DNA from 3 places in the Streptomyces sp. NBC_01381 genome. Region 2 is predicted to be linked to each of the others. Evidence: riboswitches for the same ligand, from Rfam matches in the RefSeq annotation. Region 2 holds a riboswitch; each other region holds the start of a gene.

What was found. A riboswitch is a leader RNA that binds a small molecule or an ion and turns the genes downstream of it on or off. The one in region 2 is predicted to bind cyclic di-AMP.
Region 1: another riboswitch for cyclic di-AMP. It lies ahead of OG453_RS28240 (M23 family metallopeptidase); the one in region 2 lies ahead of OG453_RS43410 (LysM peptidoglycan-binding domain-containing protein).
Region 3: another riboswitch for cyclic di-AMP. It lies ahead of OG453_RS40620 (C40 family peptidase); the one in region 2 lies ahead of OG453_RS43410 (LysM peptidoglycan-binding domain-containing protein).

What each region holds. Positions count from the first base shown of each region.
Region 1 is NZ_JAPEPI010000002.1:1,448,201-1,458,315, forward strand. It holds gene OG453_RS28225 (DNA topoisomerase (ATP-hydrolyzing) subunit A) at 1-1,538, opposite strand, end outside; gene OG453_RS28230 (pitrilysin family protein) at 1,753-3,108, shown strand; gene OG453_RS28235 (pitrilysin family protein) at 3,105-4,490, shown strand; cyclic di-AMP (ydaO/yuaA leader) riboswitch at 4,707-4,869, shown strand; gene OG453_RS28240 (M23 family metallopeptidase) at 4,882-5,682, shown strand; gene OG453_RS28245 (GntR family transcriptional regulator) at 5,865-6,569, shown strand; gene OG453_RS28250 (HPr family phosphocarrier protein) at 6,765-7,046, opposite strand; gene OG453_RS28255 (bifunctional GNAT family N-acetyltransferase/acetate--CoA ligase family protein) at 7,163-10,021, shown strand; gene OG453_RS28260 (DUF5998 family protein) at 10,064-10,115, shown strand, end outside.
Region 2 is NZ_JAPEPI010000004.1:447,572-457,686, forward strand. It holds gene OG453_RS43405 (DUF3500 domain-containing protein) at 75-1,067, shown strand; gene OG453_RS43410 (LysM peptidoglycan-binding domain-containing protein) at 1,176-1,937, opposite strand; cyclic di-AMP (ydaO/yuaA leader) riboswitch at 1,942-2,136, opposite strand; gene OG453_RS43415 (hypothetical protein) at 2,592-2,945, shown strand; gene OG453_RS43420 (S8 family serine peptidase) at 3,052-4,764, shown strand; gene OG453_RS43425 (hypothetical protein) at 4,807-5,061, shown strand; gene OG453_RS43430 (hypothetical protein) at 5,077-5,439, shown strand; gene OG453_RS43435 (MFS transporter) at 5,448-6,725, opposite strand; gene OG453_RS43440 (hypothetical protein) at 6,872-7,438, shown strand; gene OG453_RS43445 (DUF4232 domain-containing protein) at 7,607-8,326, shown strand; gene OG453_RS43450 (PP2C family protein-serine/threonine phosphatase) at 8,497-9,321, shown strand; gene OG453_RS43455 (MASE1 domain-containing protein) at 9,448-10,115, shown strand, end outside.
Region 3 is NZ_JAPEPI010000003.1:510,943-521,057, reverse strand. It holds gene OG453_RS40665 (adenosylmethionine--8-amino-7-oxononanoate transaminase) at 1-748, opposite strand, end outside; gene bioB (biotin synthase BioB) at 741-2,003, opposite strand; gene OG453_RS40655 (8-amino-7-oxononanoate synthase) at 2,195-3,337, shown strand; gene OG453_RS40650 (DUF397 domain-containing protein) at 3,356-3,580, opposite strand; gene OG453_RS40645 (helix-turn-helix transcriptional regulator) at 3,590-4,450, opposite strand; gene OG453_RS40640 (ATP-binding protein) at 4,721-5,182, shown strand; gene OG453_RS40635 (LysR family transcriptional regulator) at 5,171-6,082, opposite strand; gene OG453_RS40630 (LysE family translocator) at 6,201-6,827, shown strand; gene OG453_RS40625 (DUF6328 family protein) at 6,805-7,338, opposite strand; gene OG453_RS40620 (C40 family peptidase) at 7,435-7,908, opposite strand; cyclic di-AMP (ydaO/yuaA leader) riboswitch at 7,912-8,078, opposite strand; gene OG453_RS40615 (hypothetical protein) at 8,444-8,752, opposite strand; gene OG453_RS40610 (ATP-dependent Clp protease proteolytic subunit) at 8,760-9,416, opposite strand; gene OG453_RS40605 (DinB family protein) at 9,556-10,115, shown strand, end outside.

The DNA.
Region 1 (10,115 bases), on a different contig from region 2:
TGCAGCGAGACCGTGGGGGCGGGGGTGCCCGCCGACTCCAGGAGGACCGTGCGCCGGTCCGTGCCGAACTTCTTGGCCACGGCGGCCAGTTCGGAGGAGACCAGCTTGCGCAGCTCGGCGTCCGACTCCAGGATGCGGGTCAGCTCCTCGATCTCGGCCTTGAGCTTGTCGCGCTCGGACTCCAGCTCGATGCGGTCGAACTTGGTGAGGCGGCGCAGCGGCGTGTCCAGGATGTACTGCGTCTGGACGTCGCTCAGCGAGAAGCGCTCCATCAGGCGCTCCTTGGCCTGCGCGGAGTTCTCACTGGAGCGGATGAGGCGGATGACCTCGTCGATGTCCAGGAGGGCGACGAGCAGCCCCTCCACCAGGTGCAGTCGGGCCTGCTTCTTGCTGCGGCGGAACTCGCTGCGGCGGCGCACCACGTTGAACCGGTGGTCGAGATAGACCTCGAGGAGCTCCTTGAGGCCGAGCGTGAGGGGCTGGCCGTCGACCAGTGCCACGTTGTTGATGCCGAAGGACTCCTCCATCGGCGTGAGCTTGTAGAGCTGCTCCAGGACGGCCTCGGGGACGAAGCCGTTCTTGATCTCGATGACCAGACGCAGACCGTGCGCGCGGTCGGTGAGGTCCTTGACGTCCGCGATGCCCTGCAGCTTCTTCGAGCCGACCAGGTCCTTGATCTTGGAGATGACCTTCTCGGGGCCCACCGTGAAGGGCAGTTCGGTGACGACCAGGCCCTTGCGGCGCGCTGTCACGTTCTCCACGGCGACCGTCGCGCGGATCTTGAAGGTGCCACGGCCCGACGCGTACGCGTCCTTGATGCCGCCAAGTCCGACGATCCGGCCGCCCGTGGGCAGGTCGGGGCCCGGCACGAACTTCATCAGCGTCTCGAGGTCGGCCCCCGGGTGCCTGATCAGGTGGCGGGCGGCCGCGATCACCTCGCCCAGGTTGTGCGGCGGCATGTTCGTCGCCATGCCGACCGCGATGCCTGACGCGCCGTTGACCAGGAGGTTCGGGTACGCCGCCGGGAGGGCGACGGGCTCCATCTCCTGGCCGTCGTAGTTTGGCTCGAAGTCGACCGTGTTCTCGTCGATCGACTCCGTCATCAGGGACGTCGCGTCGGCCATCCGGCACTCGGTGTACCGCATGGCGGCCGGCGGGTCGTCGTTGCCCAGCGAACCGAAGTTGCCGTGCCCGTCCACCAGCGGAAGCCGCATGGAGAAGGGCTGGGCCATGCGCACCAGGGCGTCGTAGATCGACGCGTCGCCGTGCGGGTGCAACTTACCCATGACCTCGCCGACGACACGGGCACACTTCACATAGCCGCGGTCGGGGCGCAGGCCCATCTCGTTCATCTGGTACACGATCCGGCGGTGCACCGGCTTCATGCCGTCGCGGGCGTCCGGCAGGGCGCGCGAGTAGATGACCGAATACGCGTACTCGAGGAAGGAGCCCTGCATCTCGTCGACGACGTCGATGTCGAGGATCTTCTCCTCGAACGAGTCGTCGGGCTGCGGGGTCTTCGTGCTGCGGCGGGCCATCGCTGCTGCGGCTCCTTCACGGTGTCTGCCAGGGCATCAACGGGATCTGACGCCGACCATTGTGGACTGTCCCACTGACAACGCCGACCACGACCCGGACTTCGGACCCGACTACGCCGAGCGCGGAGCGGGAACTTCACAGGTTGTCGGCACGCTTGCATACAGTGGCAGGACTGGCTGAACATCCAGCTTTTCCGCGATCGAAGGGACGTACATGCCCATGGGTCACACGGCCACGGCCGAGGCCGGCTCAGGCGGCCTGACAGCGACCGAGCACCGGCTGGCCAACGGCCTGCGCGTGGTGCTCTCCGAGGACCACCTGACCCCGGTCGCCGCGGTCTGCCTCTGGTACGACGTCGGCTCGCGCCACGAGGTCAAGGGCCGTACGGGCCTCGCGCACCTCTTCGAGCACCTCATGTTCCAAGGCTCGAAGCAGGTGCCCGGCAACGGTCACTTCGAGCTGGTGCAGGGAGCCGGCGGTTCGCTGAACGGCACCACCAGCTTCGAGCGCACCAACTACTTCGAGACGATGCCCACGCACCAGCTCGAGCTGGCCCTGTGGCTGGAAGCCGACCGGATGGGCTCCCTGCTCACCACGCTCGACGACGAGTCGATGGAGAATCAGCGGGACGTCGTCAAGAACGAGCGCCGCCAGCGCTACGACAACGTCCCGTACGGCACGGCCTTCGAGAAGCTGACCGCTCTCTCGTACCCCGAGGGCCACCCGTACCACCACACCCCGATCGGCTCCATGGCCGACCTGGACGCGGCGACGCTGGAGGACGCGCGGAACTTCTTCCGTACGTACTACGCGCCCAACAACGCGGTCCTCTCCGTGGTCGGCGACATCGACCCGGAGCAGACGCTCGCCTGGGTCGAGAAGTACTTCGGGTCCATCCCCTCGCACGACGGCAAGCAGCCGCCCCGCGACGGCGCGCTGCCCGACACCATCGGCAAGGAGCTGCGCGAGGTCGTCGAGGAAGAGGTCCCGGCCCGCGCCCTGATGGCCGCCTACCGCCTCCCGGAGGACGGCACGCGCGCGTGCGACGCGGCCGACCTGGCGCTCACGGTCCTCGGCAGCGGCGAGTCGTCCCGGCTCTACAACCGGCTCGTACGCCGCGACCGCACGGCCGTGGCAGCCGGGTTCGGCCTGCTGCGCCTCGCCGGTGCCCCCTCGCTGGGCTGGCTGGACGTGAAGACGTCCGGCGATGTCGAGGTCCCCGTCATCGAGGCGGCCGTCGACGAGGAGCTCGCCCGCTTCGCGGAGGAGGGCCCCACCGCCGAGGAGATGGAGCGCGCCCAGGCGCAGCTGGAGCGCGAGTGGCTCGACCGGCTCGGCACGGTCGCGGGACGCGCGGACGAACTGTGCCGGTACGCCGTCCTGTTCGGCGACCCGCAGCTCGCCCTGACCGCCGTGCAGCGGGTCCTCGACGTGACCGCTGAGGAGGTCCAGGCGGCCGCCGCGGCCCGCCTGCGCCCGGACAACCGCGCGGTGCTCGTGTACGAGCCCATCGCGGCACCTGAAGCCGCCGAAGCCACCGACGAGGACGAAGAGGAGGCGGCGCAGTGACCGAGGCCGCGACGATGCAGTTCCACCCGCAGCCCCAGGCGGGCACCGCACGGCCGTGGGCCTTCCCCGCGCCCGAGCGCTCGGCCCTGGACAACGGCCTCACGGTGCTGCGCTGCCACCGCCCCGGCCAGCAGGTCGTCGCCGTGGAGATCCACCTGGAGGCGCCGCTCGACGCCGAGCCCGCGGGCCTCGACGGTGTCGCCACGATCATGGCGAGGGCCTTCAACGAAGGCACCGACAAGCACTCCGCCGAGGAGTTCGCCGCCGAACTCGACCGCTGCGGCGCCTCGTTGGACGCGCACGCCGACCACCCCGGTGTGCGGGTGTCCCTCGAAGTCCCGGTCTCCCGGCTCCCGAAGGCGCTCGGCCTGGTCGCCGACGCCCTGCGGGCCCCCGCCTTCGCGGACAGCGAGGTCGAGCGCCTCGTGAGCAACCGCCTGGACGAGATCCCGCACGAGAGCGCCAACCCGGCGCGCCGCGCTGCCAAGGAGCTCTCCAAGCAGCTCTTCCCGGCGACCTCGCGGATGTCGCGCCCCCGCCAGGGCACCGAGGAGACGGTCGCGGCCATCGACTCGGCGGCCGTGCGCGCCTTCTACGAGAAGCATGTCCGTCCCGCCACGGCCACCGCCGTCGTCGTGGGCGACCTGACCGGCACGGACCTTGACGCCGTACTCGCCGACACCCTCGGCGCCTGGACGGGCGGCACGGCCGAGCCGCGTCCGGTGCCCCCGGTGACCGCCGACGACACCGGCCGTGTGGTCATCGTGGACCGCCCCGGAGCCGTCCAGACGCAGCTTCTGATCGGCCGCATCGGCGCGGACCGGCACGACCGCGTCTGGCCCGCCCAGGTGCTCGGCACGTACTGCCTGGGCGGCACCCTCACCTCGCGCCTCGACCGCGTCCTGCGCGAGGAGAAGGGATACACCTACGGCGTACGGGCGTTCGCCCAGGTCCTGCGCTCCGCACCGGACGGCACGGGCGCCGCGATGCTCGCCATCAGCGGCTCCGTGGACACGGAGTCGACGGGCCCGGCTCTCGACGACCTGTGGAAGGTGCTGCGCACCCTGGCCGCCGAAGGCCTCACGGACGCCGAGCGCGATGTCGCCGTACAGAACCTGGTGGGTGTGGCCCCGCTCAAGTTCGAGATGGCGGCGTCCGTCGCGGCGACCCTCGCCGACCAGGTCGAGCAGCACCTGCCGGACGACTTCCAGGCGCAGCTGTACCGGCAGTTGGCCGCGACCGGCACCGTGGAGGCCACCGCCGCCGTCGTGAACGCCTTCCCGGGCGACCGGCTCGTGACGATCCTCGTCGGCGACGCGGCGCAGATCGAGGAGCCCGTCAAGGCCCTCGGCATCGGTGAAGTGAGTGTGGTCACGGGCTGAATGACGGTCACGGGCTGAGGGACAGTCAGGACATATCGGGACCCCAGTGGCGGGAATTGGCTGCTGGGGTCCTCATATGTCCGAATTGCTATGGAGGTTACGTGTCTGACCTGTGGCGTGCGCTACAAAACCTCTGATCCGTTTGGCGATGGAAAGACGCCCCGCTTAGCGTCTGGTCCGGCTGTTCGTCATGCAGTACGCCGCGTCCGCGGCACCGGACAGTCATCGCCGAGTCCCCGTACGGCGCGAGCCAGGGGAGCCGGGGACCCACATGTCCCCTGGGGTGAATCGGGCACCTTGCCGCGAGGCGAGGAACCCGTAGGAGACCTTCCTGCTCCGAACCCGTCAGCTAACCCGGTAGGCGAGAAGGAAGGAAAGGATCAGCCGCTTCATGGCGTTCACCCGTGCCACCGGGAAGCACCGTCGCCCGAGCCGCCTCACGCGTACCACCGCGAACGTGGCGGGCGTCGCCGCCCTCACCACCACCGGTGTCATCGGAGGCCTCGCCGCTCCGGCGCTCGCCGCCGATGAGGCCGCCGTCGAGAAGACGGGCCTGACCCAGGCGATCTCCGTCGGCGACTCGCTCGCCGCCAGCATCGACGCCCAGGCTGCCGCCCAGCAGCAGGCCGCCGACGACGCCGCTGCCGCCAAGAAGGCCGAAGAGGCCGCCAAGAAGAAGGCCGCCGAGGCCAAGCGCAAGGCCGAGGCCGAGGCGAAGGCGAAGGCCAAGAAGGAGCGCGAGGCCAAGGAGCGCGCCGCCCGCGAGGCCGAGCGCAAGCGCCTCAACAGCTACGTCTCCCCGATCACCGGCTCGTCCATCTCCACGGGCTACCAGACCGGCGGCGCCATGTGGTCCTCCGGCAGCCACTCCGGCGTCGACTTCCACGCCGCGTCCGGCACCACGGTCCACGCGGTCGGCTCCGGCACCGTCGTCGAGGCCGGCTGGGGCGGTGCCTACGGCAACAACGTGGTCATCCAGATGAACGACGGCACGTACACGCAGTACGGCCACATGTCGTCCCTCAGCGTCACCGTCGGCCAGGCGGTCACCCCGGGCCAGCAGATAGGCCTCTCCGGCTCCACCGGCAACTCGACCGGCCCGCACCTCCACTTCGAGGCCCGCACCGGTCCGGACTACGGCTCGGACATCGACCCGGTCGCCTACCTCCGGTCGCACGGCGTCAACGTCTGATCTGATTCATCGAAAGCCCCGGCTCATAGAGAGCCGGGGCTTTCGTCGTTCCAGGCTCGCCTTTGGCCAAAAAATATCCATGGATTCCGACCCGCCGTCGGAAATTCACACGCTCTGCAATAGAGTCACTGAATGAGCGTCAATCGACCGCGTTTCGCGGGGATTAAGGCGGAGGTCAGGTCATGCGCATTCCTGCGCACTCGGTATGCACGGCCATCCGGGACGACATCGTCTCCGGTGTCTACGAACGGGGTGGCCGGCTCACCGAGGAACTGCTCGCGCGCCGCTACGGAGTCTCCCGCGTCCCGGTGCGCGAAGCGCTGCGCACCCTGGAGGCCGAGGGGTTCGTCGTCACGCGCAGGCACGCGGGCGCGTGCGTCGCCGAGCCGACCGAGCAGGAGGCGGCCGACCTCCTGGAGATCCGCATGCTCCTCGAACCGCTCGCCGCGGCCCGTGCCGCGCAGCGCCGCACCGAGGCCCATCTGAAGGTCCTGCGCGGCCTCGTCAGGCTCGGCCAGGAGCGTTCGAGGCGCGGTCAGAGCGAGGATCTGCGCTCGCTGGGCGGCTGGTTCCACGAGACGCTCGCCCAGTCGTCCGGCAGCCCCGGCCTCACCGCGCTGCTCACCCAGCTGCGGCACAAGATCGCCTGGATGTATGTCGTCGAGACGCCGGCCGCCCCCGCGGAGTCCTGGGCGGAGCACGCGGCGATCGTCGACGCGGTGGCGCGCGGCGACGCGGAGCGGGCCCGTGCGCTCACCGCGCAGCACACGGAGCGGGCGACGGCCGCGCACCGGCTGCGGTTCGTGCCGCGGGGCGAGCGCGAGCGGGAACGCGATCGCGTGAGGGGTTCGCAACATGTCGTAAACACGGTGAGCCTGCAGAATTAACAGGGGCGCCGTATACAAAGAAGTGCTATTCGACGGGGGATTGCGAGGCGGCTATTTCTGCTGCCCGCATTCGGCGATATCCCCTGCCTTTATTCGGTTGCGTTCGGCGGTGCTCGGGAAGCGGACGCAAATATGCCGAAGGACCCGCCCCCTGTTCCGGGCGGGCCCTTCGGCGTATGCGTGCGACAGTCGCTGTCAGACGGTCTCGGGGAGTTCCTCGAGGCCGTCGGCGACCAGCTTCGCCAGACGGTCGAGGGCGGCGTCCGCACCCTCGGCGTCGGAGGCGAGCACGATCTCCTCGTTGCCCTGCGCGCCCAGGCCGAGCACCGCGAGCATGGAGGCGGCGTTGACCGGGTTGCCGCCGACCTTGGCGATCGTCACGGGGACGCCGGCGGCCGTGGCCGCGCGGACGAAGATGGAGGCGGGTCGGGCGTGAAGGCCCTCGGCCCAGCCGACGTTGACGCGGCGCTCAGCCATGTGTTGCTGCCCTTCCAGGTGTCTCACAGTTGTCTAGACCAGTCTCTCATGCCGTCGTGAGTGCTCCGCCGACCGAGGGACCGTGCTCCAACGACCGTACGTCGTACCCTGGCCCCATGCAGACCCCGTCGGACCGGCACGCATACCCCTCCCACTGGGAAGCCGACGTCGTGCTCCGTGACGGGGGAACCGCCCGGATCAGGCCCATCACGGCCGAGGACGCGGACCGCCTGGTCAGCTTCTACGAACAGGTCTCGGACGAGTCGAAGTACTACCGCTTCTTCGCCCCCTACCCCCGGCTGTCCGCCAAGGACGTGCACCGCTTCACCCATCACGACCAGGTGGACCGGGTGGGCCTCGCGGCCACGGTGGGCGGCGAGTTCATCGCCACCGTGCGCTTCGACCGCATCGACGAGCGCGGCATGTCCGCGAGCGCGCCCGCCGACGAGGCGGAGGTCGCCTTCCTCGTGCAGGACGCCCACCAGGGCCGGGGCGTGGCCTCGACTCTCCTCGAACACATCGCGGCCGTCGCCAGGGAGCGCGGCATCCGTCGCTTCGCCGCCGAGGTGCTGCCCGCCAACACCAAGATGATCAAGGTGTTCACGGATGCGGGCTACCAGCAGAAGCGCAGCTTCGAGGACGGTGTCGTACGCCTCGAATTCGACCTGGAGCCGACCGACCGCTCGCTCGCCGTGCAGCGCGCCCGTGAGCAGCGCGCCGAGGCGCGGTCCGTGCAGCGGCTGCTGACACCGGGCTCGGTCGCCGTGATCGGCGTCGGCCGCACACCCGGCGGCGTGGGGCGCAGCGTGCTGCGCAATCTGCGCGACGCGGGCTTCACGGGGCGCCTGTACGCGGTGAACACCGCCTTCGAGGAGGGCACCGAGGTCGACGGGGTGCCCGCGTACCGCTCCGTCCTTGACATCGACGAGCCCGTCGAGCTCGCCGTCGTCACCGTGCCCGCCGAGCGGGTGCCGCAGGCCGTCGCCGACTGCGGTGAGCGCGGGGTGCTCGGCCTCGTCGTGATCTCCGCCGGGTACGCGGAGAGCGGCGCCGAGGGGCGTGAGCGGCAGCGGGGGCTGGTGCGGCAGGCGCGGTCGTACGGCATGCGCATCCTCGGCCCGAACGCCTTCGGGGTCATCAACACGTCCCCGGAGGTGCGGCTCAACGCCTCGCTGGCTCCGCATCCCCCCGAGCGCGGCCGGATCGGCCTGTTCACCCAGTCCGGCGCGATCGGCATCGCCCTGCTGTCCGGGCTGCACCGGCGAGGCGCCGGCCTCGCGACGTTCGTCGGATCCGGGAACCGCGCGGACGTGTCCGGGAACGACGTCCTTCAGTACTGGTACGAGGACCCCGACACCGATGTCGCCCTGATGTACCTCGAATCCATCGGCAACCCGCGCAAGTTCACCCGCCTCGCGCGCCGCGCCGCGACCGCGAAGCCGCTGGTCGTGGTGCAGGGGGCCCGGCACAGCGGGATCGCGCCCACGGGGCACGCGGTGCAGGCGACGCGGCTTCCGCACGCCACGGTGTCGGCGCTGCTGCGGCAGGCGGGCGTGATCCGGGTCGACACCGTCACGGAGATGGTCGACGCGGGGCTGCTGCTCGCGGGGCAGCCGTTGCCCTCCGGGCCGCGGGTCGCCATCCTCGGCAACTCCGAATCCCTCGGACTTCTTACGTACGACGCGTGTGTCGCCGACGGGCTGCGGCCGCTCCCTCCGCGGGATCTCACCACGGGGGCGACCCCGGCGGACTTCCGCGCCGCGCTTGCCGAGGCTTTGTCGGACGAGTCCTGCGATGCCGTGATCGTCACCGCGATTCCCTGGGTGGGGGAGGACGGGGTCACGGGGTCGCCCGAGGGCGAGGAGCTGGCCACTGCGCTGCGCGCTGCGACTGTCGGTTGCCCCGCGAAGCCGGTAGCCGTGGTCCACGTAGAGCTGGGCGGGCTCGCCGAGGCGTTGGCCGCTGCTACGAGGACTCGCCCTGACGCCGCTGTTTCGGCACCCGGCAGCGGCGGTTGTGCCCACCCGTTCCGCCCTGCGGAACGTCTGCCCACAACCGAGACAACCAGGACAAGCGGGGCAACCGAAGCGCCCCCCGCGGAGCAGTACCGCATCCCCGCCTACCCCGCCGCCGAGCGCGCAGTCCGTGCCCTCGCCGAAGCCGTCAAGTACGCGCAGTGGCGGCGCGAGGCCGCCGAGCCGGGGAAAGTGCACGAGTACGACGACATCGACGAGAGTGGGGCCGCCGGCCGCATCGCCGAGCTGCTCGCCAAGGACGAGGACCCGCGCGGTGCCACCCTCGCCCCGGCCGACGCCCATGAACTGCTCGGGCGGTACGGCATCGCCGTACGCGAGGCGCTGCCCGCGCCGGATCCGGACGCGGCCGTGGCCGCCGCCCGCACGCTCGGCTACCCCGTGGCCCTGAAGACCACAGCCCCGCACCTGCGGCACCGCGCCGACCTCGGCGGTGTGCGGCTCGACCTCGCGGACGAGGAGCAACTGCGCCGGGCGTACCGCGAATTGACCGACGCCTTCGGCAGGCCCGCCGAGCTGCGGCCGGTCGTCCAGGGCATGGTGCCGCGCGGAGTGGACACCGTCGTCCGCGCGGTCATCGACCCGGCGGCCGGAGCGGTGCTCTCGTTCGGACTCGCCGGCGCCGCGTCCGAGCTGCTCGGCGACACCGCGCACCGCCTGATCCCGGTCACCGACCGCGACGCGGGCTCCCTGGTCAGATCCATCCGGACCGCCCCGCTCCTGTTCGGCTGGCGCGGCTCGGCGCCCGTGGACACACCGGCCCTGGAGGAGCTCCTGCAGCGGGTGTCCCGGCTCGTGGACGATCACCCCGAAGTGGTCGCCGTCTCCCTGGAGCCCGTGGTCGTCGCCCAGCGAGGCCTCTCCGTGCTCGGCGCGTCCGTCCGGCTCGCACCGCCACCCGTGCGCAGCGACCTCGGCCCGCGCACGCTTCCCGGGTACTGACGCGGCCACTGGGGCACCGTGCGCCCTCCGGCGGGTCGTAGGATGGACGGCATGGCAAAGACCGGTACGACGACCCAGGGGCTGCGCGCGGCGA
Region 2 (10,115 bases):
GCACCATGGGCCGCAGGGGGTGACGCTGCCCCGCGGGTGCGCCGGATCGGGCACCGAGGGGAGGAGGAGAAGCGGTGGACGGGCATCGATCAGAGGCGACGGCGACGGCGATGACGACGGCGTTGGCGGCGGAGATGAGAGAGGTGGTGCGGGCACTGCTGTCCGTGCTGGACCCGGAGCAGGTGCGCGAGCTGCGCGCGGGGCCCGCCCGGCTGGACGCGCCCGAGCTGCGGGAGTGGACGTATCTGCCGGGCGGGCGCCCTGGGCTGCCCACCGAGGGTCTTGGCGACCGGCAGCGCGAGGCTGTCGACGCGCTCCTCGCCACGGCGCACAGCGCGGCGGGAGCGGCGCTGGCGCACGGGGCGATCGAGGTGGAACGGCACCGCCGAGCCATGGTCGGCGCCACGGGTGCCGACCGCTACTGGCTGCGGCTGCTGGGCGACCCGGAGGGCGACGGACCTTGGGGCTGGCGGATGAACGGCCACCACCTCGCCGTACACGTATTGATCACGGCGGCCGGGATGCGGGTGACGCCACACTTCATCGGTGCGGAGCCGGCGCGCATCACACACGGTCCGCAGGCCGGCCGCAGGCTGCTGGGGCCGGAGGAGGATCTGGCCCGGGAGCTGGTCACGGACCTAGATGTCGGCCGACGGGCAGAGGCGGTCTTCGCCGCCGCGCCTCCGGACGACATCTTGACCCGCGCCGACCCCTTCGCCGATCCAGACCTGCTGCCGACCGGCCTCCCGTACGGCGACATGACGCCCGGTCAGCAGCGGCTGCTTCAGCGTCTGGTGCGCCGCTACCTCGACCGCGCGCCCACGGCGTACGCGCAGGAGTGCTGGTCCGACGCCGTGGCGCGTGGACTGGACGCCCTCTCGTTCGCCTGGGCCGGTGGCCGCGCACCGGGGGACCGGCACTATTACTGCGTTCGGGCCCCGGACTTCCTCATCGAGTACGACAACACCCAGGACGGCGGCAACCACGCCCACTCGGTCTGGCGGCACGTCCGCCACGACTGGGGCGCCGACCTTCTCCGCGCGCACTACACGGAACAGCACGGGTGACTGAGCACTCGGCGCGGCCTGGACCAGGCACCTGGTCCGGCCTCGGACAGGCCTGAGCCCCGGACACATGGCGCGCCGGGGCTCACAGCGGACGAGACGGGGTGCGGTCTAGTACGGGCCGTTCACGTTGTCGATCGAGCCGTACCGGTTGGCCGCGTAATTGCAGGCGGCGGTGATGTTGGCGACGGGGTCGTAGCTGTCCGTCGACGTGCCGGGCACGTGGTAGGCCTCGAACGTGGGGGCGATGACCTGCAGGAGCCCCTTGGACGGGGTTCCGGCGACAGCGTTGGAGTCCCAGTTGTTGATGGCCAGCGGGTTGCCGGAGGACTCGCGCATGATGTTGCGGTGGATGCCCTCGTAGGTGCCCGGGATGCCCTGCTGGGCCATGATGTCGAGCGACTCCTTGATCCAGCCGTCGAGGTCGTTGGTGTACGACTTCTTCGCCTGGGCGGCGGCGGGCTCGGCGGACGTGCTCTTGCGCTCGGAGCGGTCCGCCCGCTCGGCGGACGCCCTGGAGGCGGCCGACTTCTCCGCGGGCTCGGCGGAGGCCTTCTTGCCGAGGGTGAGCTTGAGGCCGGGGTGGATCAGCCGCGGGTCGTCGCCGAGGGCGCTGCGGTTGTCCTTGTACAGCTGCTTCCAGCCGCCGCTCAGGGAGTGCTCGCGGGCGATCTTGGAGAGGGAGTCGCCCGCGACGACGACGTAGGTCTTCGCGGCGGCGGCGGGCTTGGCGGCCGGGGCGGCCTGCGCCGCGCCTGCGGAGGTCGCGCCGAGCACCGGGAGTACGAGGACGGCCCCGCCCGTGCCTGCGGCGGCGATGCCCCGGGTGAGCGGGCTGGACTTGGGACGGCGGTGCTTGCCCTTTGCAGGCATGGCGAATTCCTCTCCGTCGCCTACGAGGTGAGCTGTCGGGTTCGGACGGGAGATGTCCGGTCGCACCGGGAATGCGACTTCACCCCGAGCCGATCCGGAATGCGGATCAGCGGCTTACCTGGGTCCCCCGCTCCTGCCGTGCGTATGTGAGTGGGTGGAAGAGTTGCCGGACGGCGGCAGGATTCGGCGTTCCATCCGGATTGACGGTGACGTTAGGCGAGAAAGCCCGGACGGAACAAGACACGAATTCGCATAGGGAATGTCTGAGGTCCGCCCTTGGCGACCAGAATGCCCGGCCCCCTTTGATCGAAAAGCCCAACTTTCTTTGCGCAGAACGGAAGTGCGCTCGGCGGCTCTCGAAACCCACGGCCGCCGGTGTGACTCATTTCACCGAATTGGGCGCAGGTCGATTTACGGCTTGGCGGCGTATCAGAGCGCGCAATTTGGCGCGACTATCCCGCAATGGTGACAGAATTTCCTTCACGCCATAAACAAGTTAAATGTGCAACTTTAGCCGTAAATCTGGACATAGCGCTGAGGCTGATCGCCCTCTCAAAGCGGGCATTTCGCCGCCAGTGCCATCCCGGTGGCCCCGGACGCGGTGACGCCATGGCGACGATCCGGTGACGGCCCCTCACTAGAGTCGGCGGGCCGGTGACCGCGAGCGCGCCGCTCGGACGCGGCACCGGACGCGTCCGGCAGGAGGGGGAGGGCCGACCTGTGGCCGACGCCGCCGAAGTCATCGTCCTGCTCCGTGTTCAACTCCGTACGCCGCCGCCTCCCGCGACGGCAGCCACCGCGGATGTCCTGGACGTCCGGAACCTTCTGGAGCGGCGATTCGGCGTCACGGCGGAGCCATTGCACCCCGGTGCCGACGACCCGGCCCTCATCGGATGGCAACGGGTCGCCGTCCCCGCCGACAGGGACGCCGAGGCCGTCGCCACGGCCCTGCGCGACCACCCGGCAGTCGAGGCCGCCTACGTGAAACCACTGGCGGACCTTCCGTAACGTGGTGAAGGAGTCAGCTGTGCCACAGCGATCAGGTGCGGGGAACAGCCGGGGGAACAACCGCCCGGCTCCAGGACCAGAACCACTCTTCGGACGCCCTGAGCTGGTGTGCATCACGCGCGCCGACGCCGGGGTACGCATCACCCCGACCGGCGCGACCGCCGCCGCCGACATCTCCGTCAGCGGTCTCGACGCCGTGGCGGCCCAGGAGGACGTCACCTTCAGCCCGCTGTTCGGCGCGGACCAGGAGAGGCTGCGCGCCCAGGCGGGTGCCCCCTCGGAAGGCGCCGGTGCCGACGACGCCACGCTGGAGATCCTCGACCGGATGGGGCTCTTCTTCCATGTCGACGCTCCCACCGACCAGTTGGACGCGCTGGCCGAGCGGCTCCGCGCGTCGGACGCCGTGGAGGGCGCCTACGTCAAGCCCGCAGCCGCCCTCGCCGTCCCCGAGGTCGTACCGAAGAAGGAGAAGGAGAGCGAGGAGACCGAACTCCCGCCGCTCAACGACATGCAGCCGACGGGCGCCGACGCACCGCCCGTCTCCCCGGACTTCACCGCCCGACAGGGCTATCTCGACGCGGCTCCGGGCGGCGTCGACGCCCGCTACGCGTGGACCCTGCCCGGCGGGCGCGGCGCCGGCGTCCGCGTGATCGACTGCGAGTGGGGCTGGCGCTTCACCCATGAGGACCTGCGCCTGAACCAGGGCGGCATCGTCTCCGGCACCGGGAGCACGGACACCGATCACGGCACCGCGGTGCTCGGCGAGATCGGCGGCGACGTCAACGCGTTCGGGATCACCGGGATCGCGCCGGACACGGTCACCAGCGCGTCCGCCTTCTCCATCCCCACGGCCACGGCGATCCGGAACGCCGCCGACCGCCTCGGCCCCGGCGACATCATCCTGCTGGAGATCCACCGCGCCGGTCCGCACGCGACAGGCGTCGGCCAGGTCGGGTACATCGCCGTCGAGTGGTGGCCGGACGACTACCTGGCCATCCGATACGCCGTCAACAAGGGCATCACCGTGGTCGAGGCCGCGGGCAACGGCGCGGAGGACCTGGACCACGCCGACTACGACACCCCGAGGGCGGGCTTCCCCTCCTGGTGGCGCAACCCCTTCCGGCGCACCGCGCTGGACGCCGGCGCTGTGATCGTGGGTGCCGGGGCGCCGCCGCCCGGCACCCACGGCCGCCAGCACGGCCCGGACCGGTCCCGCCTCGACTTCTCCAACTACGGCGCCTGCGTGGACGCACAGGGCTGGGGACGCGAGGTGACCACGACCGGCTACGGCGACCTCCAGGCTGGCGACAACCAGGACTTCTGGTACACGGACCGGTTCAGCGGTACGTCCAGTGCCTCGCCGATCGTCGTGGGCGCGCTGGCCGGCACCCAGGGCGTCCTGCGGGCGAACGGCCGTATCCCGTTGTCGCCCTCTCGGGCCCGGCAGCTGCTGCGTTCCACCGGCTCACCGCAGCAGGACGCGCCGGGACGCCCGGCGACCCAGCGCATCGGCAGGCGTCCCGACCTGCGCCAGCTCATCCCGGCGGCCCTCCAGACGAGCAGCTGGGTCGGCGTCCAGTTCCGGGGCACCCTCGCCGGGAACCGCACCGGCCGCTGGTTCACCTTCAACTGGCCCGCCCACTGGCATGTGGTGTGGACGGTCGTCCCGACCAGCGTCCGCACCGGCGCCCCGCAGATCGGCTGGAAGGTCCGGGTCGAGCGGGCCAACGACACGTACGCGACGTACTGGATCGACGTGACCAACCTGGTGGCCGACTCGGTCGAGTTCGAGGCCCGGTTCGCGGTTCTCGGATGGTGACGCGCGGTTCTCCCGGTTCTCGGATGTGAGAGGAAAACGACGATGCGAGTAGGCACACAGTTCACCGGAACACTCAACCCCGGCCAGACCGGGCGCTGGTTCACCTTCAACTGGCCGCAGGGCTGGCACGTCATCTGGTACTTCATGCCGACGACACCGCAGACGGGCAGCCCGCAGATCGAGTGGGAGACCGAGGTCGAACGGGCCACGGCCACGACGGTCACGTACTGGCTGACGGTGAAGAACGTCGGCAGCACCCAGATGAACTTCGAAGGCCGGTACGCGGTCCTCAACTAGGCGAGGGGAACGGCCATGAAGGTGCACATCACGGTCACGGAGGACGCGGGCGCGGCCCCGGCGGCCGGGCCCGAGCGGCAGCTCTCCGTAGCACGGGAGGCCGCCGCCAACGCAGGGCCCGCCGCCGCGGCGGGGACTGAACAGGCCATGCCGATCGACTTCTTCACCACCACCGAACAAGCGCAATCGATACGTCCGTCGATACGTCCGTCAGGCTCCGTCATGGACGGCGGCGAAGCCCCGGCCTGGCTCGCCGAACTCGTCCGGCTCGCCGACGCCGGCGAGGTGGCCCGCCCTGGTGAGGAGTCGCAGGAGGCCCGGCAATCCTCGGCGGGCCTGACGATGGACGCCGGCAGCGCGGGGCCGGCTCCGGGCTGAGCGAGCGGCTATACGCGCGCCTCGTCCGGTTCTCCGCTGGGTCCCGCAGCTGCGGGACCCAGTCGGGATCGGGTTCGCGTACCCCAGCGTTCAAGCGATGGGCCAACGGCGCCCACAGCGGCGAAGAACGCACCGAGGAGCAGCCAGCCGATGGTGCCCATGCCGAGCACGACGGTGGTGAGGATGGCAGGGGCGAGCGCCTGGCCCGCGCTGAAGCCAAGCCCGAGAAGCCCTTGGTACTGGCCTTGGGCATGGTCTGGTGCCAGGCCGAAGCCGAGGGCGAAGCCGGCCGAGGACTCCCATATCTCCCCGAGGCTGTGGACGAAGATCGCTGCGACCACGAGGCCGGCAGCCGCCCACACGGGAGCGTGCGCGGCCAGGGCCATCATCGGACAGCTGACAAGGAAGAGCAGTCCTGCCGTGCGGAACGCCTTGCCGCCATCGCGAGGCGTTTCGATGCGGGATCCGATTCTGGTCTGCAGGAGGACGCAGACTCCGGAATTGATCGCGGCTACCGCGGCCACGGTCCAGCGCGGTGCGTCCGTGTGCTCTGAAATCCAAATCGGCAGAAGCAGCGACACCACCGGGTACTGCAGCCCCATCGCACCATAGAGGGCTGCGAAGGTCACGAACGGACGGTCGGTGAGAGCGATCCAGCGGCGCTGCTGCAACGGCGGCGCCAATGCCCTGTAGTTGGGGAGCAAGAACAGGAGCAGGGCGCACAGCGCAAAGCTGGCCGCATTGCCGAGAATCAGTACGAGGTAGGCAGTGCGAGTATGCGCGGCAACCGCAAATCCAGCACCCACGGTCCCCAGAACGACGCCCAAATTGACGTAAGTTCGGAGCTTTGCCCTGAACAGCGCCGGGCGGTCAGTGCCGACCCGGACCACGAGGGCTCCCCAGGCCGCGCCGCCGGCGGCTGCGGCAAGCTGGTCAATGGTGGCGATGACCGTGAGGGCGGCCCAGCTCTCGACAAGCACAAGAGCGGACATCGCCACTGCTTGAACCATCAGAGCGACCATCATGATCGTGCGCGGCCCACGTCGATCGGCCAGGTGACCTCCCGGTATCCCCGCGAGCAGCCCGATCAAGCCGGCGACGGTGAGGGCGACACCCACCTGCACCGCCGGCAGATCCACGACCAACGTGAAGTAGAGGGCCGACGCAGTGTTGAAGAGCCCATTGCCGACGCGATTCACGAAGCTGGCCAGGATCAGTACACGCTCCGACCTGCTGTCCCCCGCTATGCGCTGCGCTATTCGGCCGGGCGATCTCCCCTTGATCATGGCCGCAGGCTAACAGCGGCCGCACACACCGTCAGTGGCGCGAAGTTGAACCGGCTGCTGTCCTGCCTGAACCGAACTCGGGAACCGTTTCCCCAGATCTTGCGTGACGTCTTTGACGTGTTGTCGGCTGGTGATGAGGGGATCGAATGAGAGCGCGGACGATGGCGAGCGTGGCGGTATCGGCCTGTGTGGTGCTGGTGGCGTGCGCGTGCGGTCCTGACAAAGCGAAGGAGGACACGGACGCGAAGTCTTCGCAGCCGTCCACGTCCACGTCCCCACCGGCCGAAGAGCAGTCGGCCACGCCGTCCGCCTCCGCTCGGACCGAGAAGCCGTCGGCAGAGCCGACCGGCGACCAGCCCGCGCCCAGGACGAAGGCGGGCGCGATCAAGCGGTACGAGCAGTACCTCCACGCGCTGGGCCGTGAGGACATCGACACGGTCTGCGAAGTGGCCCGGCCCGCCGCGAAGAAGGCAGAGGACCAAGGTCTTGGCCCGTGCACGTCGACGTACGCCACCGTGTTCCAGATGATCTCGCCCGCGCAGAAGAAGGCCCTGAAGACGGCGACGGTCGACCCGCAGCGCGTCGCCGTGCGCACGCCCGTCAAGATCGAAATGCCGGTCGAATCAGTCAGGGCTTCGGTCACCTTCTCCGAGAGCGACCTCGGCAGTTACACCCTGGAGTACCTCAAGAACGACTGGTACATCACCGAGTGAACCCGACGCACCGTACGCGTAGCCGCCCGACCGGCTCCGCCCTCTGTGCCTGCTCACGCGTCCGTTAGGCGGATGTTAGTGGGGTGGGAGCTCGGCGTTAGTGGCCCCGATCAGAGTGGGTGTTGTTCCAAGGAGCGAACAACACCCACTACCTACGGGGGATCTGCCATGCGTTCCAACACCACTGTCCGTGCTACTCGTCGCCGCACTCTGCGTGTTGCCGCCGCGGCCCTGGGCGTGGCCGCGGGTCTCTCCCTCACGGCCTGCAACGGCGATGACGTCACGGGGCAGGGCGACCCGTCGTCGGCGTCCAGTGAGTCTTCCTCAAGCGGCGGTTCGGGTACGGGCGGCTCGGATCAGGGCGGTTCGGGCTCGGGCGGTTCGGATCAGGGCGGCGGCAAGGACTCCTCCGGGAGTTCCGGCGGGCAGGGCACGGCCGCCGGGACCGGCTCCAACGAGAACGGCAAGACCGGCAAGTGCCGCACCGACGAGCTGGACATCACGGCGATGGACAGCACCATCGGCGGCGACACCGAGGGCACCGTCGCCGTGACTCTGGAGAACGGCGGCGGCCGGGACTGCGCGCTGTCCGGGTTCGCGGGTGTCGACCTGAAGACCAGTGAGGGGGCGCTGTCCGCGCAGCGCAGTGGTCAGCCGGCCGAGCGGATGATCCTCAAGGACGGGGAATCGGTGTCCTTCGGCATCAACTACCCGATGAACGACTCGGGCGGTTCCGGTGTCAGCGTCACGGGTCTTGTGGTGACCCCGCCGGGCGAGACGAAGTCGGTCTCCCTGGAGTGGCCGGGCGCAAAGACGTTGCCCGTCACCGACGGCTCCGGCTCCCCGGTGAAGGTCGGCCCGATCGGAAGCGCCGGCCAGGGCGGCTGACCCCCACAACCATCGCGATCCTCAGGGGCTGATCTCCTACGCCCGACGGCGACAGGGTGCGACCGCCGTCATCTCCGGGCAGAGTTGAACGCGAGGTCATGCCAATGACGCACGTGGTGAAAGACAGCTGAACTGACGCGAGGTGCTCTCGCGGAACCGGGGCGCGATCAATGTTCCGTACGCAGGCGGCCGAAGACGGTGACGAGCTGCTCGCCAGGCTCGCGGCGTTGACCTCCCGGGCCCGGGAACTCGCGGAGATGCAGCGCTCCCGGGTCGAGCTGGCAGTGGCCCTGCAGCGCGGCATGCTGCCGCACGACCTTCCGCACCCTCCCGGCGTCCGGCTGGCCGTGGGCTACATGCCCGCCAATCACGGCCTCAACGTCGGGGGAGACTGGTACGACGCCTTCACCATGCCCGACGGCCGTATCGGCCTGTCCATCGGAGACGTGCAGGGGCACAACATCAAGGCCGCCGCGTTCATGGGGCAGGTCCGGGTGGGCCTGCGTGCGCTGGCCTCGGTCACGGGAGACCCTGGGGAACTGCTCGCGCGTACCAACGATCTCCTGGTTTCCCTGGGCGAGGACCTCTTCGCCACATGTACGTTTCTCCGGCTCGATCCGGCCACCGGCGTCCTGGAGTGCGCTCGGGCCGGCCACATTCCCCACATCTGGGCCACGGCCGACGGCCGGTCCGGTGTCGACGAAGGAGAATGCGGTCCCCCGCTCGGCGTACTCGAAGGCGCCGAGTATCCCGTGGTGTGCCACCGGCTCACCACGGGTGGCGTCGTCGTGCTGCTGACCGACGGGGTGGTCGAGGGGCCGACACTGAGCCTCGACGAAGGCCTGCACCGGGTGATGCGGCTCGCCGAGATCACTGCCGCTGCCGGACTGGGCATCAACGCTCTCGCAGGCGGTGTGATGCGGCTGGCGGACACGGTGGGCCATGAGGACGATGCCGCCGTCCTCATCATCGGCCACGACGACAGCGACCTGTAGACCTGCCCACCGCGCACCAGAGGAGACAGACGGGGGGAGGGGGGATGAGCGCCCCCTGAAGACTGCGGACGAGCCCGGACACCGACACGGGCGCTCGCATGGCCGAAATGGTCCGCTCGGTGTCTGATGGCTGCTGTGTTGCTGACCCGGCGGTTCCGGCTGTCCTTGGAGGTAGTCCTCAAGACAGCGGCCGTTGCCGCCTGCTATTACGTGGCCGGGCGGCTGGGCCTGCTCGGTCGACTCACTGTCGAAGGAGTGATCGTCACCCCCATTTGGCCGCCCACCGGCGTGGCCGTCGCCGCCCTGCTTGTCTACGGCATGTCGGTCTGGCCCGGGATCGCCATCGGGTCCTTCCTCGTCATCGCGTCCCTCACCACCCCTCAGCCCACCACCCTCGTCACCGTGGCGGGAAACACCCTCGCCCCGCTCTGCGCCTATCTGATGCTGCGCGGGGTCGGCTTCCGGGTCGGAATCTCACGTCTGCGGGACGGTCTCGCCCTGGTCTTCCTCGGCGGGCTCGTTGCCATGCTGATCAGTGCCACGGCGGGGGTCGGGCTGCAGGTGGTCACCGGCGGACTGGCGACGGGGCAGTTCTGGTCCGTGTGGCTGGCGTGGTGGGTGGGCGACGCGATGGGCGTCCTGCTCGTCACTCCGCTCCTGCTCGTGCTGGCGGGAGCCACTGGACCACTGCAACTGAGGCGCTGGAAGGAGATGCTGTGCCTCGCCATCGCGGCCGTGATCGTCATACCTCTGGCTGTGCTCGGCGATTTGAGCCTGCTTTTCCTCGTCTTTCC
Region 3 (10,115 bases), on a different contig from region 2:
CGAAGACGAGCAGCACGTCGTGCTCGTCGCACGCCTCGCGCAGCACCCGCAGATAGGCGGGGGAGTGGAACCGCATCCCGCCCGCGCCCTGCACCACCGGTTCCACGATGACCGCGGCAAGCTCGTCGGCGTGCCGCCCGATCAGCTCCCGCAGATGCTCCGCGTACACATCGTCGTACGCATCGAAACCCGCCGGCGGGGCGTCCGCGAAGACCTGCTGGGGCAGCACGCCCTGCCACAGCTCGTGCATGCCGCCATCGGGGTCGCACACCGCCATCGGCTGCCAGGTGTCGCCGTGGTAGCCGCCGCGCCAGGTCAGCATCCGCCGCTTGGCGGGACGGCCCAGCGAGCGCCAGTGCTGCAGGCACATCTTGACGGCGACCTCGACCGACACCGAACCGGAGTCCGCGAGGAAGACATGCTCCAGACCGTCGGGCGACATGTCGACAAGCCGCTTCGCCAAGCCGATCGCGGGCTCATGGGTGAGCCCGCCGAACATGACATGGCTCATCCGCTCCAGCTGGCCGCGGACCGCGTCGTTGAGCACCGGGTGGTTGTAGCCGTGGATCGCCGACCACCAGGACGACATGCCGTCGACCAGTTCGCCCCCGCCGTCCGCGAGCCGGAGCCGTACGCCGCTCGCCGACTCGACGACCAGGGGCTCCTGGCGGCCGGGCATGGGGCCGTAGGGGTGCCACACATGGCGGCGGTCGAGTTCGAGCAGTTCCGATACGGGGAGGTCAGGCATTGGGCGCCAGATCCGTTCCCGCTCCCCGGCGGCGTACGGCCACCAGATCCGTACGCACCTCGGAGCTCTCGGGGCTCTCCGAGGCCACCGAAGCCGCCGCGGCCACGGACGGCTCCGACGGCTCGGACGAACCACAGGGACCGCAACCGCCCCCGCCGTGCGACCCGCAGCCGCCTCCACTCTCCCCGTGCGACCCGCAGCCACCCCCGACCTCGCCGTGCGACCCGCACCCGGCCGCCGCGATCGCGTCCGCCCGGTGCTCCGGCAGCGTCACGGTGCCCGCGCCCTCGACCTCGAAGCCGGCGTCCGCGATCATCTCCAGGTCGGTCTTGCCCGCCTGGCCCTCACTGGTCAAGTAGTCGCCGAGGAAGATCGAGTTGGCGAGGTGCAGGGCGAGCGGCTGCATCGTGCGCAGATGCACCTCGCGGCCGCCCGCGATGCGTACCTCCACATCGGGGCAGACAAAGCGGACCATCGCGAGGATGCGCAGACAGCGCTGCGGGGTGAGGTTCCACTCCTTGGCCAGCGGGGTGCCCTCGAAGGGGATCAGGAAGTTGACCGGCACCGAGTCGGGGTCGAGGTCGCGCAGCGCGTAGACCACGTCCACGAGGTCCTCGTCCGTCTCGCCCATGCCCGCGATCAGACCCGAGCAGGCGGACAGGCCCGCGGCCTGCGCCTGCTGCACCGTGTCCACGCGGTCGGCGTAGGTGTGGGTCGTGGTGATCTCGCCGTACGTGCCCTCGGACGTATTCAGATTGTGGTTGTACGCGTCCGCGCCCGCCGTGCGCAGTTTGTCCGCCTGGCCCGCGGAGAGCAGACCGAGGCAGGCACACACCTCGATGCCCTCGTTCTGCTCCTTGATCGCCTCGATGGTCTGCGAGACCCGGTCGACGTCACGGTCCGTCGGCCCGCGGCCGCTGGCGACCAGGCAGACCCGCTTGGCGCCGCCCGCGACACCCGCGGCGGCGGCCTGCGAGGCCTCGTCGGGCTTCAGCCAGGTGTACTTGAGGATCCCGGCCGTGGAGCCGAGGCGTTGCGAACAGTACGAGCAGTCCTCGGGGCACAGGCCCGACTTGAGATTGACCAGATAGTTGAGCTTCACCCGTCGCCCGAACCACTGGCGCCGTACCTTCCCGGCGGCCGACACCACGTCGAGCAGCTCGTCGTCGGAGGTGGCCAGCACGGCCAGCGCCTCTTCACGGGTCGGCAGCTCGCGCCGAAGCCCCTTGTCCACCAGCGTGTTCAGCAGATCCATGGCGCTGATCCTTACGTACGAGAGCCTGCCTTTCCAAGGAGAGTTCGCACAACAGAAACGCTTTGAGGTGTGGGTATTGCCACATCCTGGCCTGGTGGCCGGACGGCTAGGGTCTGTGCACTGTCTACAAACGCACCGTCCGCAACCCCACTGTCCGCAACCGGCCCCTGACCATGCCCCGGAGGAATCCCATGGCGAGCTCGCCGTTCGACTGGATCGACGAGCAGGCGAGCCTGCGCGCACGGGCCGGCCTTGTCCGCACTCTGCGTCCCCGCCCCGCTGACGCTCCCGGCCTCCTCGACCTGGCGAGCAACGACTACCTGGGCCTGGCGCGGCACCCCGAGATCACCGAGGGCGCGGCGGCCGCGGCGCGCCGCTGGGGCGGCGGGGCGACCGGATCGCGCCTGGTGACGGGATCCACCGAGCTGCACGCGGACCTTGAGCGCGAACTCGCCGAGTTCTGCGGCTTCGAGTCCGCCCTCGTGCTGTCCTCCGGATACGCCGCGAACCTCGCCGCGGTCACGGCGCTCGCCCCGCACGGCTCGCTGATCGTCTCCGACGGGGGCAACCACGCCTCGCTGATCGACGGCTGCCGCCTCGCGCGCGGCACGACCCAGGTGGTTCCGCACTCCGATCCCGCCGCGGTGCGCAAGACGCTCGACGGCCATCGCGGCCCGGCGGTCGTCGTGTCGGACACGGTCTTCTCGGTGGACGGCGACGCGGCCCCGCTGGCCGAACTCTCCGCAGCCGCCGGTGAGTTCGGCGCCGGTCTGATCGTGGATGACGCCCATGGCCTCGGCGTGCTCGGCGACGGCGGCCGCGGCGCACCGCAGGCGGCCGGGCTCGCGGGCAGCCCGCACACCGTGGCCACGGTCACCCTGTCGAAGTCCTTCGGCAGCCAGGGCGGCGCGGTGCTCGGCCCCGCCAAGGTCATCGACCACCTGATCAACGCGGCCCGCACCTTCATCTTCGACACGGGGCTCGCCCCGGCAGCCGTCGGTGCCGCGCTGGCCGCCCTGCGGCTGCTGCGCGCCGAGCCCGAGCGGGCGGCGCGGGCCCGCGCGGTCGCGGCCGAGCTGCATGAACGCCTCACGGCGGAAGGTCTGCAGTCGGTGCGCCCCGACGCGGCCGTCGTCTCGGTGCGCGCCCCGTCGCCGGAGGCCGCCGTGTGCTGGGCCGCCGGCTGCCGCGGCGCGGGCCTGGCCGTCGGCTGTTTCCGTCCGCCGTCGGTCCCCGACGGCATCTCGCGGTTGCGGCTGACCGCCCGTGCGGATCTCACCGGCGCGCAGATTGCCGATGCCGTACGAGTGATCAGCCGCACCGCACCCCGGTAGTCACCGGGGGTCCGCCCGTCACCGGAGGCCGTGGACGAAGGCCTCCCAGGTGGCGTGCGGGAAGAGCAGGGCGGGCCCTGCGGTGTGCTTGGAGTCGCGCACGGCGAGCAGTCCCGACTTCGGCCCTGAAGTCAGCGGGGCTGTCTCGACGCAGTTGTTCATTCCGTTGCTGTGGGTGCTGCGCTGCCACCGTGCGCCGTGCAGAGACGTGCTGTCGGATACGTACCGAGGCAATGCAGTCATGGTGCCCCCTTACGCGCCGTCACCTATCCCGGCGATGTGATCCGTTGATTCCTCGGGTGAAAGTGCTTGTCCTAGAAGGGAGTTGAAGGCATCCGTGTATGCCTGGAGGTCTTCTTTCCGTTCGAGGTAGAGGCTACTCGTCAAATGGTCGAGAACAACCACATCCAGATCAGCAATGTTCGGAAATGAGAAGATAACGAAAGAACCGAGGAGTCCCCTGTGCTCTCCCGCGGCGAACGGCAGCACCTGCAACCGCACATGGGGCAGCTGTGCCGCCTCCTGTATCCGCTTCAGTTGCCCCGCGAGCACCTGCGCCCCGCCGATCTGCCGGTGCAGCACCGATTCGTCCAGGATCACGCTCAGTCGCAGCGGCCGTCTCGCGCGCAGCACGTCCTGGCGGGCCAGACGCACCTCCACCAGCGCGTCCACCTGCTCGTCCGGCAGACCGTCCAGCGCGGCCCGGGTCACCGCTCGCGCGTAGTCGGGCGTCTGGAGCAGACCGGGCACGACATTGGTCTCCAGGGTGCGGACGCGGCAGGCCTGTGATTCCAGACTGATGAAATCGCGGTACGCCGGTGGCAGCAGCCCGCGGTAGGCGTGCCACCAGTGGTGACGCCCGCCGCGGTCGTCGGCGCCCGCCAACGCCACCAGCAACTGGCGGAGTTGGGCATCCTTCACCTCGTACGCGTCGAGGAGGAGATGTACGTCCGCGGCCTTGACACCGCTACGCCCGGTCTCGATCCGGCTCACCTTCGACTGGTGCCAGCCGACCCGGCTCGCGGCCTGGCCGCTGGTGAGCCCCGCGAGCGTGCGCAGCGCACGCAGTTCGGCGCCGAGCTTGCGGCGGCGCACCGCGGGACCGTGCTGCATGTCCGTCTCCTTTCCGACGGAGCCTCATTTTCCGGCCTCCCCCGGTCTCTCACGGGCGACAGTAGAGGAAGTGCCGGTCTCGCGCCCAAATACGGTCTGTCGTAGCAGAGTTCACCGCTTTGAGCGACAGATATATGCACATCTCGGTGGATCGCCACACGTGAGGGGCCCAGTAGTGGCAGTCTGGCGCGAAGCACCATTCCGGGACTGTCCTCGTGCCTTCCGCTACGAGTCGGAGTCCAGTCCCGGTGGGAAAGGGACAGCGTCGCCATGGCAGACCTTCAGGAAGCATCCGTCACTCTGCCGAGCGATCCTGCCTCGGTCTCCGCGGCCCGGAAGTACGTGTCGAACGTCCTCACGGAGTGGGGCCTGCCCGGCGACGCCGAAGTGGCCGACACGGTCCGGCTCATCGTCTCCGAACTGGCCACCAACGCCGTGCAGCACACCCTCGGACAGTCGCCCACCTTCACCGTGGGCATCGAGCTGGACCGCGAGGAGCAGCTGCGCATCGGCGTCACCGACAGTCACCCCCGCTACCCCAAGCGGCTGCCCGCCGCCGTCCAGCAGGACAACGGCCGCGGCATGGTGATCATCCGCTGGCTGACCGTCGAATGCGGCGGCAGACTCTCGGTCACCCCCACCCCCGAAGGCGGCAAGACCGTCTGGATCGCGCTGCCGTGGACGGGGGCGGTCCGGGGCGAGGTGCCGTCGCCCTCGTCCTCAACCCGCTGAGCGCCCGAACGCCCCACGGAGCAGGGCCCGGAAGGTGTCGGCCGCCGGGTGCGAACCGTCGGTGCGGTGGACGACCGAGATCGTACGGCGGAGACTTCCCGGCTCCAGCGGCCGGACCCCCACCGGGGTGGCCGCCGTCCGCGCCACCATCTCCGGTACGACGGCGACGCCGAGACCGGCGCTGACCAGCGCGCACACCAGCGCGTAGCCCGGAGTCTCGACAAGCACCGAGGGGGTCGCCCCGGCCCGTGCGAGCGCCGACTCCACGCCGTGCCGGGGCGGATGCGTCGGCGCCATGCTGATCAGCGGCTGCCCGGCGAGCTCGGCGAGCGGCAGCCGCGACGAGAGGCCCGCCAGCGCGTGCCCGGGCGAGGTCACCAGGACCAACTCCTCGACCAGGACCGGCTCCGCGCTCACGGACGCGGGCAACGGCACCGGATCCGACGGCTCATAGGTGTGCGTGAGCGCCAGGTCGACCTCGCCCGCCGCGACGGCAGCCACACCGAGCGGCGGCTCATAGCCCCGCAGCGTCAGCTCGATGTCCGGATGGGCACGGCGGAACGCGGTCAGCGCGGGCGGCACCAGATGGATGCCTGCCGTGGTGAAGGTCCCCACGCGCAGCCGGCCGCCGGACAGGCCCGACAGCTGGGCCAGTTCGTGCCGCGCCCGCTCCATCTCGTCCAGGACCCGGCGCGCCCGGGCCAGCAGCAGCTCGCCCGCACCGGTCAGCCGCGCCCCGCGGTGATGCCGGACGAGGAGCGGGGTGCCCGCCTCCCGCTCCAGCTTGGCCAGCTGCTGGGAGAGGGCGGGCACGGTGTAGCCGAGGCGCTCGGCGGCGCGGGTGATCGACCCGGCCTCGGAGACCGCCACCAGTGCGGCGAGCCGCGTCGGGTCGTACATGGTGTCTCCCGTGTCTCCCGCCGCGGCGGGCCGTCGGCGTGGGGGTAAACGCCTGCTTAAGGCAGACACAGGATATTCCACATACCTGCTGAAGGCAGAAGAACGGCAGGCTGGGGCCATGGACGCACAACTGGTCGCCTTCACCGGAGTCGCCGCGGGCATGGTCGCCATGCCGGGCGCCGACTTCGCCGTGGTGGTGCGCAACGCCATCGCCTCCCGCCGCGCCGGGGTCACCTGCGCGATCGGTGTCGCGGGCGGGCTCCTGGTGCACACGGCGCTCGCGGTGGCCGGGGTCGCGGCGGTGCTCGCGGCGGTGCCGACCCTCTTCCGGGCGCTGCAGATCGTCGGCGGCGGCTATGTGCTCTACCTGGGCTACCGCGCCCTGCGGTCGGTGGCGCGGCCGGTGCGGGGTGCCGGTGCGCCGGGGGAGGAGGAGAAGGCGGTGGGCGGCAGCCTGCGGCAGGGGTTCCTCACCAATGCCCTCAACCCCAAGGCACCCATCACGTTCCTCAGCGTGCTGCCCCAGTTCGTGCCCGCGGGGAGCCCCGCGATGCCCAGGACGCTGCTGCTGGCGTCCATCATCGTGGCGCTCGCCCTGGTGTGGTTCCCGGTCGTCGCGCTTCTGGTGGACCGGCTCGGCCGCTGGCTGCGCCGGCCGCGTACCGCCCGGGCGATCGAGGGTGTCACCGGCGGCGCGCTGAGCGTCCTCGGCCTGGTGCTGCTCATCGAGGCGGCTCTGGCGTGACGTCCTGCCGCGCGGCCGTGCGGCGGGCCAGGCGGGGGAGTACGCGGGGGAGCACGCCCCACAGGCCCCCGCACACGAGCAGCGTGCCCGCGCTCGCGATGATCCCGCCGGTGCGGCCCACCGCCACGTCCACGACCAGGAGCACCGATCCGGCGAGGGCGAACATCAGGACGGCCATGCCGGCCCTGGCGAGCTGCGAAGAGACCCGCACGATCAGCGGTTTGGCACGCTGCTGGAACAGCGCCCGATGCACCGCGGCCGGCGCCGTGAACAGGGCCGCCGCAAGGACGGCGAGCAGCAGCGTGGTGACGTAGGTGGCGCGCTGCACGTCGTCCAGGGTCCGGAAGCGGGGCGTGAAGGCGAGGGTCAGCAGGAAGGCGAAGAGGATCTGCACGCCGGTCTGCGTGACCCTCAACTCCTGGAGGATCTCCGAGAAGTTGCGGTCCGCGCGCTCGAACGGCGTCTCGTTGCGGGTGTCGTGAGCGGCGTGGGAGCCATTGTCGTCGGCCATGCCGCACGAGTATCCGGGTCGGCGCGCGCCAAGCGCGGCGGACGCGCCGGGCGACGACGCCGGCCGAAGGGCCGGCCGCCGCCGCCCGGCGGCAGGTCAGCGCACCCTGCCGTACGAGACGCTCTTGCTCCAGATCTTCTCGAGCCGCACCACGGTGTTCGACTTCGGGGCGTGCCAGATCCGGCCCTTACCCGCGTAGATGCCGACGTGGTAGACGTTCCGGCCGGAGTGGAAGAAGACCAGGTCGCCGCGTGAGCGGTTGGACGCGGAGACGTGCCGGGTCTTGTTGTACTGCTGTGCGGCGGTGCGCGGGAGCTTCTTGCCGGCGCGCTTGAACGAGTAGAGCGTCAGGCCCGAGCAGTCGAACCGGTTGGGCCCCGCGGCGCCGTAGCGGTAGGGCGAGCCCTTCTTGGACGCAGCGATCTTCAGGGCCTTCGTTCCGTGTGTCGCGGCCTGGGCCTCCGTCGTGAGCCCTGGAGCCACGAGGGTGCCGCCGACGACGGCGAGCGTGAGAGCCGATGCGCAACCGGCCCTGGTGAGCAGCGACGGAACATGATTCAGCGCGGTCATGCGCAACCCTTCGTCAGCCGCCTGTGAAGGATGACCTGTCGGATTCGGGCTGACAAAGTTGCCCGGCCGCGGTGTGCGGCTTCACCCCAAGGGCCGTTGTCCGGACCTTCCGGACCGACCCGTCGTGCCTGGGTCCTCCACTCCTGCCGGTGCACCGATGTCGACCGGGCATCCGGGCGGCGGCAGGACTCGGCGTCCGCCCGGACCGCCCCGCCGCTGTGGCGGGGGCTTGTCGTCGGAAGGGATCTTGACCCGTCAACGGCGAGAAAACCGAGCCGAAACGGCGTTTTGTGAGGCTCCTCACGGCTGAACCGTTCAGGTGGACAACGCCGGATAAGGGCACCCTTCGCAGGGCTCGACGATCGCTCTACCAGCACCGGAAGGAGTCATTCCGGCCGTCGCGTACACCGCTGACGCACCTGTGACCGACCCCGTTGACGACGACCTGCTACGCCGAACGGGGTAGCCCGTCTGGTCCGTTTGAGACCGGCCCCGGACGGCTACAGCCCTGCCGGGCAGCCGACTTGATGGGGAATCAGGGCGCCGAAGGGGGCGGGACGGTGACCCGGCAGGACCGCCGCTCCCCGTCGAGCACGCGCAGCGCCCGCGCCAACGTCGGTGCGTGCACGGCGGTCTCGCCCCGCTGGTGCATCAACGTCAGCGCGTCCCGCAGCGCGGTGGCGCTGCCGACCAGGGCCTGGGCGGCGCGCAGTCCGCCGTACGTGTCGGACGCGCGGGCGGGGTTGATCCGGCCCAGCAGATCGACCACTTCGAGGTACCGGTCGATCAACTCGCCCTCGGCGCGGGTCAGTGCGGGCAGCGGAGGCAGTTCGGGCGGCAGCATCACCGGCTCACCTCGCGTCCGGGGTGCGGAGCGAGTCCTTGCTGCCGCGGAGCGAATCCTTGCGGCTGGGGATGATCCGGTCCACCAGGCCGTACGCGAGCGCTTCGGGCGCGCTGAGGATCTTGTCCCGCTCGATGTCCGCCGCGATGCGCTCCGGGCTCTGCCCCGTGTGCCGTACGAGGAGTTCCTCCAGGAGCGCACGGGTGCGCTGCAGCTCGGCCGCCTGAATCGCGAGGTCAGATGTCTGGCCCTGGATCGGCTCGCTGATCGAGGGCTGATGGATCAACACCCGGGCGCCGGGCAGCGCGTGGCGCTTTCCGTGGGTGCCGGCGGCAAGGAGGACCGCGGCCGCCGACGCGGCCTGACCCAGGCAGGTCGTCTCCACGTCGCAGGTGACGAACCGGATGGTGTCGTAGATCGCCGTCATCGCACTGAACGAGCCGCCGGGGGAGTTGATGTAGAGCGAGATGTCGCGGTCCGGCGCCAGGTATTCGAGGTGCATGAACTGCGCCATCACGTCGTTGGCCGAGGTGTCGTCGATCGGGGTGCCCAGGAAGACGATGCGCTCCTCGAGCAGCTTCGAGTACGGATCGAGAGTCCGCTTTCCCGAGCTGGTGCGCTCGGTGAACTCGGGCAGGACATAGCGGGCGGACGGTCGGTTCATGGCACGTCACTCCTCTTCCCGGGACCGGATGCGCCGGCCCGTGGCTCCTGTAGAAAATGTACAGGACGTACGTAACGATGGTCGGTGACGGCGGGTGAAACCGGTGGACAGAGATCACGAGAGCGGCAGACTGGCGCGCATGACCTCAACGGACCCCAAGGCCGACCTTTGCCGCTACCTGCAGTCCGCCCGCGACGCCCTGCTGTGGAAGCTCGAAGGCCTCTCCGGGTACGACGTCCGCCGCCCGCTGACGCCGACCGGCACCAACCTGCTGGGCCTGGTGAAGCACACGGCGGGCGTGGAACTCGGCTATCTCGGCGACACGTTCGGGCGCCCGTCCGGCGAGCCGCTGCCCTGGCTCGACGACGGCGCCGAGGGCAACGCGGACATGTGGGCCGCCGCCGACGAGTCACGTGAGTTCATCGTGGAGCTCTACCGCCGGGCATGGGCACACGCGGACGCGACGCTCGACGCGCTGGACCTGGACACGATCGGCAAGGTGCCGTGGTGGCCGAGCGGCAGGGACGAGGTGACGCTCCATCACGCCGTGGTGCGCGTGATCGCCGACACGCACCGGCACGCGGGCCACGCCGACATCGTCCGGGAACTCATCGACGGCGCCGTGGGCATGAACGAGGGCAACGACAGCATGCCGTCCAACGACAAGGCGTGGTGGGAGAACCATCGCGAACGCCTGGA